Regions from separate parts of the Bacillus sp. MBGLi79 genome, predicted to be linked through region 2. Evidence: riboswitches for the same ligand, from Rfam matches in the RefSeq annotation. Region 2 holds a riboswitch; each other region holds the start of a gene.
The links. Region 2 has a riboswitch for S-adenosylmethionine ahead of mtnW (2,3-diketo-5-methylthiopentyl-1-phosphate enolase). Riboswitches for the same ligand answer to the same signal wherever they lie in the genome.
Positions count from the first base shown of each region.

Region 1 (4,193 bases), 2.1 Mb from region 2:
TTTTAAAATTTCCGCATGCGGTGTTTTCGTTGCTGCAACGACAATTTCTTTCTTGCCGGATTCAGCGCCGTTATTCGAACCGCAGGCAGCCATAACTCCTGCAAATACAAGCAGTAATGCACCTAAAAATAGCTTTTTCAATGTAAATCCTCCCTTATCGTTTGTCTATAATATTTGTTATTAAATCACCGATGATTTGAATAATAAATACGATGATTAAAATAAACACAGTCGCAACGAAGGTAACATCAGCGTTATTAGACTGATATCCTTCTACGTACGCAAGGTTTCCAAGGCCGCCTGAACCAATGGCTCCGGCAATTGCCGTTGAGCCGATCAAAGCGATGGCTGTAACCGTAATGCCAGAAATAAGTGCCGGCATTGATTCCGGAATCAGCACTTTGAAAATGATCGTAGACGTTTTCGCGCCCATTGATTTAGCGGCTTCAATCACACCTTTATCCACCTCACGCAGCGCGATTTCAACAAGACGTGCGTAAAACGGTGCCGAGCCGATAACCAGCGCCGGCAATGCGGCGTTTGGCCCTAAGATCGTGCCGACTAAAAACTTCGTAAACCCTAATAGTAAAATAATTAAAATAAGGAACGGAATCGATCTGAATATGTTAACAACGGCAGCAATCACAGAGTTGACCGCTTTATTCTGCCAGAGGCTTCCTTTGCTCGTCAGAAAGAGCAGCAAGCCGAGGATGACCCCGATGACAAAAGCAAACAGTAAAGAAATCAGCGTCATATAAAGTGTTTCATAGGTCGCGTTCCATAATTCAGTTAAATCAACGTTCGGGAAGTATTTTTCAAACATTCGTGATCACCTCTGCTTTCACCTGTTTGTCATTAATGAACCGGATCACGTTTTGCACTTCTTCCTCGTCTCCGTCAATGTGGATGAACAGTGAACCGTAAGCTCCATCCTTCGTCTGCGAAATTTTCCCTTGCAGAATATTGACGCTGACATTGAAGTTTCTGATCATCTCTGTAATCAGAGGCTGTTCAGCTGACTCACCGACAAATGTGAGCTGAACCATTTTTCCTGATGCTGTATCATCAAGAAGGTGCTGAAGCGTCTCTTTCGTTTCTTCTGGCTCTGTCACCTGTTGAACAAATCGTTTTGTCATTTGTTCCTTTGGATTTTTGAAGACGTCGAGAACCTCGCCTTCTTCGACCACCTTACCGTTTTCCATGACGGCGACTCTGTTGCAGATTTTGCGGATGACATGCATTTCGTGCGTAATCAGCACAATCGTCAAACCGAGTCTTTCATTAATATCGGACAATAGATCCAGAATTGAATCTGTCGTTTGCGGATCTAATGCTGATGTCGCTTCGTCACAAAGGAGAACCTTCGGATTGTTTGCAAGCGCTCTGGCAATTCCGACACGCTGCTTCTGACCGCCGCTCAGCTGGGACGGATATGATTTTTCTTTTCCTTCTAAACCTACCAGTTTAATCAGTTCATTGGCGCGCTTGATCCGCTCGCTCTTTTTCACCCCGGCAATTTCTAAAGGAAACATGATATTATCTCTGACAGTCCGCGACCAAAGCAAATTGAAATGCTGGAAAATCATACTGATCTCATGGCGTGCTTTTCTTAAACCGCGTCCATTTACTTCATTAATCTTTGTTCCCGCCACTTCCACGGTTCCTGAGGTTGGTTTCTCAAGGCCGTTCAGCAGACGGATTAAGGAACTCTTACCAGCTCCGCTATATCCTATAATTCCAAAAATCTCACCTTTTTTAATGGAAAGCGAGACATTTTGGACAGCATTGACATCTCCATGTTTCGACTTGTAAACTTTTGAAACATCCTGAAGATTGATCAAAGCAATCACCTGCCTTAACACTATTCTAAGAAATCTTCCGGTTTTTTCTGCAAAAGAAAAGCCTTTCTGCACACTTGAGCAGAAAGGCTTATATAAAATGCCTTTCTCTCATCTTTCAAAGCTGAACGCTTCGTGTGAATTGGCACCATTTCAACAGCGTTGATGGTTGCCGGGCTTCATAGGGCACTTCCCTCCACCTCTCTTGATAAGAGAAATATATAGTCTTTTTCGTCCGGAAATTCTTAATGTAGAATAGCACGGCGAATGATTAAATGTCAATAAAATAAATGATGACAACTTTTACTATTATAATAATTTATTATTTTTCAATTCTTTGAAATCCTCTGAAAAAATCCATTTGTCAGCCAGAGAATGGCTTCTAGCTTTAACAGGGCCCTGAATGACCCCTTTACTTTGAGGCTTCCGCTCTGAATCAAGTGCTGAAGGGAAATATCTCCGTGCAATAAATCAATAATTTCCGTTTGGTTTCCGTAAAAGGTCAGGTTGGACGTTTGGGGCGGAGAAACTTTTTTCATTTCTCCCTGTTCGTTTATTGAGACGGTTAAGGCTTCTGCTTCTCCTTGAAAGGTAATGAGCAATGTTGAGGCATTCAAAAGGGGTTTTAAAAACAGATGCTGATACTCATCTTCTAAAACTTCCGCTTTCTCCATATGTACAACCTCCTATTTGTTGGTCATACATACACATTTCTCTCTCTGTCGCAAGAACCCCTTTATAAAACGAACGACAATTTCGTTGGATATGCTGAGAAATATGTCATAATTGGGATGCGGAAGATGATTTTTGTTTGATCAGCTCATATAAATAAGAAACGGAATGAAACGCATATCCTCTTTCGACCACCTTTCCGCCTTTAAACAGCAGAAAACAAGGGACGCTTTCAATTTGATATGCTTTTGCAAATGTCGGAGAGTAATTGACATTGTTTTGATAGAAGGCGACATCAGGCAGCATTTCTTTCACCACTGTCAGCATTTTGCTTGCAAGCTGGCAGGTGCCGCAAAACGGAGTATATAAATATAGAAGGTACACATCATCTTCAATGTGATCAAGTTCGTGTTCTTGGAGTTCTTTCATGCTATACACCTCGGGACTTTCTTTCAAGAAAAATAGTATGGACATTCAGATTCGCACGCAGCAATACAGAGGCGACATGGTGCCTGGGCGCAGCCGCTACTTCCTTATAGGCTCTGTCGATATGGAGATGGCAGGCTTCATTAAATTCACGCTTCAGCTGTTTTCTCAATTTCTCGCCTGATTCATCAGCATCAACTAATATATAGACGTCTTTATCATAAAGCTCGTCAGCCAATTCCTCAAGCTTCAGCTGGCTGATTGTTCCGTTTGTGCAGATAATGCGCACCGGTTCATTCAGGACGCTTTCGATTTTCTCTTTATCTGATTTCCCCTCGACAATCATAACCTTTTCCAGCTCATCCATCTTCTTCACCTGCCGCGTCAAATTTGAAACGTTCAGATTGTAAAAGAAGGCAGTGAAATTCACCGCCTACATTTAACACCAGCCGTTTTCGTAGTCACAATCTACATATTTTGCGTCGTCACCAGAGACCACATCGGCTGTCTTATAAAACTTCTCATTTTCAAAGGAATAACCGGACTTAAGCTCATATTCATTCATGCTTGTCATTTGGCCGATCATCTCATTATCATGATATAACGAGAGCCGGCCATTTTGAAAGCGGCCTGTCACGTCGTTGGTGACATCGAGCTTTTGTTTGTCGAAAGCCATATTGGACACCTCCCATAACGTTAGCGTGTCCAATTGCTTTTACGGCTATCCTGTTTTAGTCTTCTTGTGTCATCTCTTCGTATTGCTCTGCTGTCATCAGTTTTTCAATTTCAGAAGCGTCAGTCGGCTCAACGACGATCATCCATGCTTTTTCGTACGGAGATTCGTTGACGAATTCCGGACTGTCATCAAGATCTTCGTTTACTTCCACAACAGTTCCGTTAATCGGCGCATAAAGCTCAGATACCGTTTTAACGGATTCAACACTGCCGAATGGCTCGTCCGCTTTGATTTCAGCGCCCACTTCAGGAAGTTCGACAAACACGATGTCGCCTAGCTCGGACTGGGCAAAATGCGTAATTCCGATTCTGGCTTTTTCTCCTTCAACTTTTACCCATTCGTGTTCTCCTGAGTAACGCAAATCTTTTGGTATGCTCAATTGAATCCCTCCATTTTTTACAGCACTACAATAAGAAGATACCACACTTTTCAAAAAAAATTTACATTAAGCCCAGTTTTCTTCAAATTGGTCTTCTTTAAATCCGACAGTCACTTTTTCGCCGTCTGTTGTAAGCGGGCGT
Region 1 is NZ_CP026521.1:3,776,088-3,780,280, forward strand. Features, by position in the region: gene metQ (methionine ABC transporter substrate-binding lipoprotein MetQ) at 1-141, opposite strand, end outside; gene metP (methionine ABC transporter permease MetP) at 155-823, opposite strand; gene metN (methionine ABC transporter ATP-binding protein MetN) at 816-1,841, opposite strand; SAM riboswitch class I at 1,947-2,053, opposite strand; gene C1T29_RS19300 (SCP2 sterol-binding domain-containing protein) at 2,168-2,512, opposite strand; gene C1T29_RS19305 (thioredoxin family protein) at 2,619-2,939, opposite strand; gene C1T29_RS19310 (toprim domain-containing protein) at 2,941-3,303, opposite strand; gene C1T29_RS19315 (YusG family protein) at 3,376-3,612, opposite strand; gene gcvH (glycine cleavage system protein GcvH) at 3,668-4,051, opposite strand; gene C1T29_RS19325 (arsenate reductase family protein) at 4,118-4,193, opposite strand, start outside.
Region 1: it holds a riboswitch for S-adenosylmethionine, as region 2 does, so the genes downstream of both, metN (methionine ABC transporter ATP-binding protein MetN) here and mtnW (2,3-diketo-5-methylthiopentyl-1-phosphate enolase) in region 2, are expected to answer to the same signal.

Region 2 (4,193 bases):
CCGCGCTTTTTCAATGTCCCCGAGGTTGATTTCGGTCCTGATGACGGCTTCACCGCTCCCTGCTTCAGCGAGGGTGCGGCCGAGCGGATCAATGATGATGCTGTGGCCCGCAAATTCGTTTGCCGGGTCACTTCCCGCTCGGTTGCAGGCTGCGACAAAGCACTGATTTTCAATCGCTCTGGCTTTTAAAAGGCTTTGCCAGTGATCGAGGCGGGCGAGCGGCCATTCCGCCGATACAAAGATGATGCCCGCACCTTCCTTCGTATGTTTTCTGATCCATTCCGGGAAACGGATGTCGTAGCAGATAAACCCCGCAGCCGGGATCCCTTCAAGCTCGAAGCTCCCGTCGCCTGAGCCCGCTGACAAATAGAGGTGTTCGTCCATCAGCTGGAAAAGGTGAGCTTTGCTGTATTCTTTGATCAAATGTCCGTTTTTGTCTGCGATGTACATGATATTGTACACACCGCTTTTTTTCTTAACGGCGACAGAGCCGCATATGATATGGACACGGTTTGCTTTTGCCGTTTCCTGCAGCCATCTCTTCGTTTGCCTGCCTTCTTCATCTGCGATGGAGCCGAGATTTTTTAAATCATAACCCGTCGTCCACAGCTCGGGAAGGAGAAGAACATCCGCTTTTCGGCTTTCCTGTTCGATCAGCTGCTCCGCTTTTTTAAAATTTTCAGAAGGATTGCCGTATGCGATATCGAATTGCAGACATGAAATTGTCAGCTTCAATCTGGATCACCTCATTTTTTTCTTTACATTTTACATTTAACAATATATGATGATGGACTATCATTTCAAGAATTTTTCAAAAGCGGGTGAATCATATGAAATTTGAGCTTTCAGATGTGCTGAAACAGCTGCCTGAGCAGTTTTTCGCTTCCTTGGTGAAAAAGGTGAATGAAAAAATCGCCGCCGGCCATGATGTGATCAATCTCGGCCAGGGGAATCCCGATCAGCCGACACCTGATCACATCGTTGATACAATGGCGCAAGCCGTTCGCAACCCTGAAAACCATCAGTATTCCTCCTTTCGCGGCAGCCGTTCACTCAAGGAGGCGGCAGCCGCGTTCTATCGAAGGGAATACGGTGTAGAGCTCGATCCCGAACGCGAAGTCGCTGTATTGTTCGGCGGAAAAGCCGGTCTTGTCGAGCTTCCGCAATGTTTGTTAAATCCGGGGGATGCCGTGCTCGTTCCCGATCCCGGCTATCCCGACTACTGGTCGGGCGTTGAGCTGGCAAGAGCGAACATGGAAACGATGCCGCTTACAGCGGGCAATCAGTTTCTGCCTGACTACAGCCGGATTCCGAAGGAAGTGAAAGAAAAAGCGAAGCTCATGTATTTAAATTATCCAAACAATCCAACCGGTGCCCAAGCCACGCCTGTTTTTTTCGAAGAGACTGTCCGGTTTGCCAAGTCGAACGGAATTTGCGTCGTCCACGATTTTGCCTACGGTGCGATCGGCTACGACGGCAAGAGGCCTGTCAGCTTTCTCGAAACGGAGGGGGCAAAAGACACAGGAATCGAAATTTACACGCTTTCCAAAACGTATAATATGGCTGGATGGCGGGTCGGGTTTGCAGTTGGCAACGCCTCTGTGATCGAAGCGCTGAACCTTTATCAGGACCATATGTATGTCAGCCTTTTTAAAGCGGTCCAAGACGCCGCGGCAGTCGCGCTTCTATCAGACCAAGCGTGTGTCAAGGAGCAAAATGAGCGCTACGAAAAAAGGCGGGATGTATGGATTCGTGCGGTCCGTGAAATCGGTTGGCACGCGGATGCTCCGCAAGGTTCTTTTTTCGCCTGGATGCCTGTCCCTGACGGGTATACATCTGAGGCTTTTTCCGATCTGCTTCTCGAAAAAGCGAATGTCGTCACAGCGCCCGGCATCGGCTTCGGCAAATACGGAGAAGGCTATGTGAGAGTCGGCCTCTTGACAAGCGAAGAGCGGCTCCGGGAAGCGGCTTCGCGCATTGCCAAGCTGAATATATTCAAAAAGACCGGCCACAGTCATTGACAACCGGGAAAAACGATGGGATAATTCAAAATAATTTATAAAATCAATATTCTTATCAAGAGCAGGCAGAGGGACAAGCCCGATGAAGCCCGGCAACCGACTTTTTAAGCACGGTGCTAATTCTTGCAGCTGACGCTGAGAGATAAGGATTCGAACCTGAAATGCGAAACCTCTTTTAGCTAAAGCAGCAAAAGAGGTTTTTTATATGCATGAAGCAGGAAGGAGCTACAGAATGAGTGAACTTTTGGCAACATATGTTTTGACAGATCAAGGATGTGACGCAGAAAAGCGGGCCGAGCAAATCGCGATCGGACTGACGGTCGGGTCGTGGACAGATCTGCCGCTCTTAAAGCAGGAACAGCTGAAAAAGCATAAAGGACGCGTCGTCAAGGTCGAAGAAACAGAAAGCGCGCTGGGGGAAAAACAGGCAACGGTCACCATCGCTTATCCGGAAGCCAATTTTACAAGCGACATTCCCGCTGTGCTGACGACCGTTTTTGGAAAGCTGTCTCTCGACGGAAAAATCAAATTGGCGGATTTGGAGTTTTCACAATCTTTTAAACGATCATTGCCGGGCCCGAAATTCGGCGTATACGGGATCCGGAAAAAAATCGGCGAATTTGAAAGGCCTCTGTTGATGAGCATTTTTAAAGGCGTCATCGGCCGCGATATGGAAGACTTGAAGGAACAGCTCAGACAGCAGGCGCTCGGCGGAGTGGATTTGATCAAGGACGATGAAATCTTATTCGAAACAGGCAGTGCCCCCTTTGAAAAACGAATCACGGAAGGAAAAAAAGTGCTTGAGGCAGCTTTTGAAGAAACAGGGCGCAAAACGCTGTATGCCGTCAACCTGACGGGTAGGACAATGGAGCTGAAATCGAAGGCGAGAAAAGCAGCCGAGCTCGGAGCCGATGTGTTGCTGCTGAATGTGTTTGCCTACGGGCTCGATGTTTTGCAAAGCCTTGCGGAAGACGACGACATCCCGCTGCCGATCATGGCGCACCCGGCAGTAAGCGGCGCACTCACTTCGTCGCCGCATTACGGTTTTTCCCATTCGCTTTTGCTCGGCAAGCTCAACCGGTATGCGGGTGCTGATTTCAGCCTGTTCCCTTCACCGTACGGAAGCGTTGCTCTGCCGAAGCAGGATGCGCTTGCCATATATGATGAATGCACGAAGGAAGACGTTTTTAAACCGACATTCGCCGTTCCGTCGGCCGGTATTCACCCCGGCATGGTGCCGCTCTTGATGAAAGACTTCGGCATTGACCATATCATCAACGCAGGCGGGGGGATTCACGGGCATCCAAACGGAGCGGCAGGCGGAGGAAGAGCGTTTCGGGCGATCATTGATGCCGTCCTGGAAGCGGAGCCAGTCGAAGAAAAAGCAAAGCGTTCTCCCGATTTGAAGCTCGCCCTTGAAAAATGGGGAAGGGTTGAGGTTTCCGTATGAAGCAGCCGCTTATCATTTGCGATTTTGACGGAACCATTACAACGAACGACAACATCATCAGCATTATGAAACAATTTGCTCCAGAAGAGTGGCTCGCTTTAAAAGACGGGGTTCTGTCCAGGGACATATCGATTAAGGACGGGGTCGGCAAAATGTTTCAATTGCTGCCGACAAGCCTGAAGGAGGACATTATGGGATATGTACTGAAACAAGCCGAGATCCGCCCCGGGTTTACAGAGTTTGTCTCTTTCCTGGATGAGCAGGGTCTTCCGTTTTACGTCGTGAGCGGAGGGATGGACTTTTTCGTCTATCCACTGCTTGAAGGCATTGTCGAAAAGGAACGCATTTACTGCAATGAGGCCGACTTTTCAGGGCGCAATATCGAGATCCGCTGGCCGTATCCGTGTGACGGCAGCTGCGGAAATGAATGCGGCTGCTGCAAGCCTTCTATCATCCGCCGGCTGAAAGGCCGGGACGATTTTGTTGTCATGATCGGGGACTCTGTTACAGATGTTGAAGCTGCCAAATGTTCCGATTTGTGCATCGCGCGCGATTATTTGCTGCGGGAATGTGAGGGACTCGGCCTGAGGCATGCGGGATTCGGCGATTTCCGTGATGTAAAGCGAATACTTGAAGAGACCGCGGAGGTGAAAGAATGGACCCTGAGCAAAAATGGCACGAACTTGCCGAGGTAAAAAAAGAGCTTGCGGAAAGGGATTGGT
Region 2 is NZ_CP026521.1:1,697,726-1,701,918, forward strand. Features, by position in the region: gene C1T29_RS08620 (carbon-nitrogen family hydrolase) at 1-735, opposite strand, end outside; gene C1T29_RS08625 (pyridoxal phosphate-dependent aminotransferase) at 831-2,021, shown strand; SAM riboswitch class I at 2,071-2,170, shown strand; gene mtnW (2,3-diketo-5-methylthiopentyl-1-phosphate enolase) at 2,254-3,471, shown strand; gene mtnX (2-hydroxy-3-keto-5-methylthiopentenyl-1-phosphate phosphatase) at 3,468-4,166, shown strand; gene C1T29_RS08640 (methylthioribulose 1-phosphate dehydratase) at 4,127-4,193, shown strand, end outside.

Region 3 (4,193 bases), 1.7 Mb from region 2:
ATGGTTTGAGCGAAAGCGGTTCACGGTAAATGTTATATCCGCCGAAGAGCTCATCCGCTCCTTCACCTGATAAAGCAACCGTTACATGTTTTTTCGCTTCTTTTGCAACAAAGTACAACGGAATCGCTGCCGGATCAGCAAGCGGGTCATCAAAATGCCATACGATCTTCGGAAGCTCATTCATGTATTCCTCAGGCGAAATGACTTTGCTGATATTTTCAATGCCCAGCGCCGCTGCAGTTTCTTTCGCTACATCGACTTCACTGAAGCCCTGCTGTTCAAAGCCGACTGAGAATGTTTTTAAGCTTGGATGAAATTCCTTCGCAACAGACACAATAAAGGAAGAATCAATTCCGCCAGACAGGAATGAACCGACAGGAACGTCACTTCTCATATGAACGTTTACAGAGTCATAGATCGCGTCTCTGACTTCTTTTACAAGCTTGTCTTCTTCAGTCTGAACCGGCTTGAAGTTCGCTTTGAAATACGTCTTGAATGTGATATCGCCGTCCGGGCGGATTGTGAACTGTGAACCCGGCTCTACTTTTTTCACATGGGCATCAAGCGTGTTTGGTTCAGGAACAAATTGGAAAGACATGTACTGCTGCAATGCCTCTTTGTCTATTTCAATATCATTCTGAGCAACCATTAAACTTTTTCTCTCTGAGGCAAAATAAACCTGATCATTGATCGTTGTGTAGTACAACGGTTTAATGCCGAATGGATCTCTTGCTCCATAAAGCACATGATCGTTTTTATTCCAAATCAGAAAGGCAAACATACCGCGCAATTTGGACGCCGCTTCTTCTTTATAATGACGGTAAGTCGCAAGAAGAACCTCTGTGTCCGAATCCGTGTTGAATGTGTACCCCTTTGCTTCAAGCTCTTCTCTCAGTTCAATATAGTTATAGATTTCCCCGTTAAAGATAATCCAATATGTTTCATCTTCATATGATAAAGGCTGTCCGCCATTTTCTACATCAATAATGCTGAGACGTCTGAATCCGAATCCGACGTGCTCATCATGGAAATATCCATCACTGTCAGGACCGCGGTGAACGATCATTTGGTTCATTTGTTTGATTAGTTCTTCTTGATCAGCGGTTTGAGCTAACGGATGCTTGTTAAAAACCCCGACAAATCCACACATAGTATTGCCTCCATAATTAAAATTGTCATCATTGAACCCCTATTTATAGACGCTGTGAATAGTATTTGGTTTCACAGTTATGTAAAAAAATAAACATGAATACAACGATAAAAAAGGAAAGCCGCTTAACCAGTAAGCGGCTATAAAATTATTCTCCTAACGCTTCTTTACGCAGCTGCTCCGCTTTGTCTGTACGCTCCCATGGAAGGTCAACATCGTGACGTCCAAAGTGGCCGTACGCAGCAGTTTGTTTGTAGATCGGACGGCGTAAATCAAGCATTTTGATAATGCCGGCAGGTCGTAAATCAAAGTTATTGCGGACAACTTCAATCAGTTTTTCCTCAGAAGCTTTTCCGGAACCGAACGTGTTGATTGAGATTGACACAGGCTGTGCAACACCAATCGCGTAAGCAAGCTGTACTTCGCAAGAATCAGCAAGCTCAGCCGCAACGATGTTTTTCGCAACGTATCTTGCTGCATAAGCCGCAGAACGGTCTACCTTCGTCGCATCCTTTCCTGAGAACGCGCCTCCGCCGTGGCGTGCATAGCCGCCGTACGTATCAACGATGATTTTGCGTCCTGTAAGTCCCGCATCCCCTTGAGGGCCTCCGATTACGAAACGTCCTGTTGGGTTGATGAAATATTTTGTTTCTTCATCAATCAGCTCTTTAGGAACAACCGGATTGATGACATGTTCTTTAATGTTACGCTGAATTTGCTCAAGTGTAATTTCAGGGTGATGCTGAGTTGAAATAACAATCGCGTCAATGCGGACAGGCTTGTTATTTTCATCGTACTCAACCGTTACCTGTGTTTTGCCGTCAGGGCGAAGGTACGGAAGAATATCTTCTTTACGGACTTCACTTAGGCGGCGGGCTAATTTATGAGCAAGTGAAATTGGAAGAGGCATAAGCTCTTTCGTTTCGTTGCACGCATAACCGAACATTAAACCTTGGTCACCAGCACCGATCGCTTCAATTTCTTCTTCGCTCATTGTGCCTTCACGGGCTTCAAGCGCTTGGTCTACACCCATTGCGATATCAGCAGACTGCTCATCAATTGATGTTAAAACCGCACAAGTTTCCGCATCAAATCCGTATTTCGCACGTGTGTATCCGATTTCTTTAATGGTTTGGCGCACTGTTTTTGGAATGTCAACATACGTAGATGTTGTGATCTCTCCGCTGACAAGAACCAAACCAGTTGTCACAGATGTTTCACAAGCAACACGCGCGTTAGGGTCTTTCTTTAAAATTTCATCTAAAATGCTGTCAGAAATCTGGTCACAGATTTTATCTGGATGCCCCTCCGTAACAGATTCTGATGTAAATAAACGACGATTTTTACTCATGATTTGCTTCCTCCTGCACAAGGTCTCCCGATAGACCTTGCATATATGATACGGAACTCGCTCCCTCTTATACAATGTAACGTTATATTAGAGAATGTTAATTGGCATATTTATGAAATAAAAAAACCTTTTCCATCGAGGAAAGGGTTTGGTCTTTGTGCCTTTCACTCTTATCGCTCAAGGAATCATACAACCTTGCAACAGGTTAGCACCTTGGTTGTCTCACTCAGTTCAACATAATAAATAACAGAGAAACCGGTTGCTGGGCTTCATAGGGCCTGTCCCTCCGCCAGCTCGGGATAAGAGTATCCGCTCAATGAAATATCTTATCGTAAAAGGGTTTGCAATGTCAATATGATTCAGAAGAAATAGGCACCTATATTGAGGGAAAACAATGGAAATGCACACACAAAAAATGATAAATAGTATAGACTATTTGAAAATATATGTTATACTAATTCACAATTAGCAAAACACAAAAAACGATAAAGGAAGGTTTCATATGAACTCAGTTGATTTGACCGCTGATTTACAAGCCTTATTAACAAGTCCAAATGTGCGTCATAATTTATCAGCAGCACAGCTAACAGAAAAAGTACTCTCCCGAAACGAAGGCATTTTAACATCCACGGGTGCTGTTCGCGCGACAACAGGCGCTTACACAGGACGTTCACCTAAAGATAAATTCATCGTGGAGGAAGAAAGCACGAAAAATAAGATCGATTGGGGCCCGGTGAATCAGCCGATTTCAGAAGAAGCGTTTGATCGACTTTATACGAAAGTTGTCAGCTACCTGAAACAGCGAGATGAGCTGTTTGTTTTCGAAGGATTTGCGGGAGCAGACGAGAAATACAGGCTGCCGATCACTGTCGTAAATGAGTTCGCATGGCACAATTTATTTGCGCGGCAGCTGTTCATCCGTCCGGAAGGCAATGATAAGAAAACAGTTGAGCAGCCGTTCACCATTCTTTCTGCTCCGCATTTCAAAGCGGACCCAAAAACAGACGGCACTCATTCCGAAACGTTTATTATTGTCTCTTTCGAAAAACGGACGATTTTAATCGGGGGAACAGAGTATGCCGGAGAAATGAAGAAGTCCATTTTCTCCATTATGAATTTCCTGCTGCCTGAAAGAGATATTTTATCCATGCACTGCTCCGCCAATGTCGGTGAAAAAGGTGATGTCGCCCTTTTCTTCGGACTGTCAGGAACAGGAAAGACCACTCTTTCAGCCGATGCTGACCGCAAGCTGATCGGTGACGATGAACATGGCTGGTCTGATACAGGCGTCTTTAATATCGAAGGCGGATGCTACGCTAAGTGCATTCACTTAAGCGAGGAGAAGGAACCTCAGATCTTTAACGCAATCCGTTTCGGATCAGTTCTCGAGAATGTCGTTGTTGATGAAGACACACGTGAAGCCAATTATGATGATTCCTTCTATACTGAAAACACGCGGGCAGCTTACCCGATCCATATGATTGATAACATCGTGACTCCAAGCATGGCAGGCCATCCGTCTGCAATTGTATTTTTGACGGCTGATGCCTTCGGAGTCCTGCCGCCGATCAGCAAACTGACGAAGGAACAGGCGATGTATCATTTCTTGAGCGGTTACACGAGCAAGCTTGCCGGAACTGAACGAGGTGTGACGTCACCTGAAACGACGTTCTCCACTTGCTTCGGCTCACC
Region 3 is NZ_CP026521.1:3,378,195-3,382,387, forward strand. Features, by position in the region: gene asnB (asparagine synthase (glutamine-hydrolyzing)) at 1-1,150, opposite strand, end outside; gene metK (methionine adenosyltransferase) at 1,299-2,501, opposite strand; SAM riboswitch class I at 2,669-2,807, opposite strand; gene pckA (phosphoenolpyruvate carboxykinase (ATP)) at 3,004-4,193, shown strand, end outside.
Region 3: it holds a riboswitch for S-adenosylmethionine, as region 2 does, so the genes downstream of both, metK (methionine adenosyltransferase) here and mtnW (2,3-diketo-5-methylthiopentyl-1-phosphate enolase) in region 2, are expected to answer to the same signal.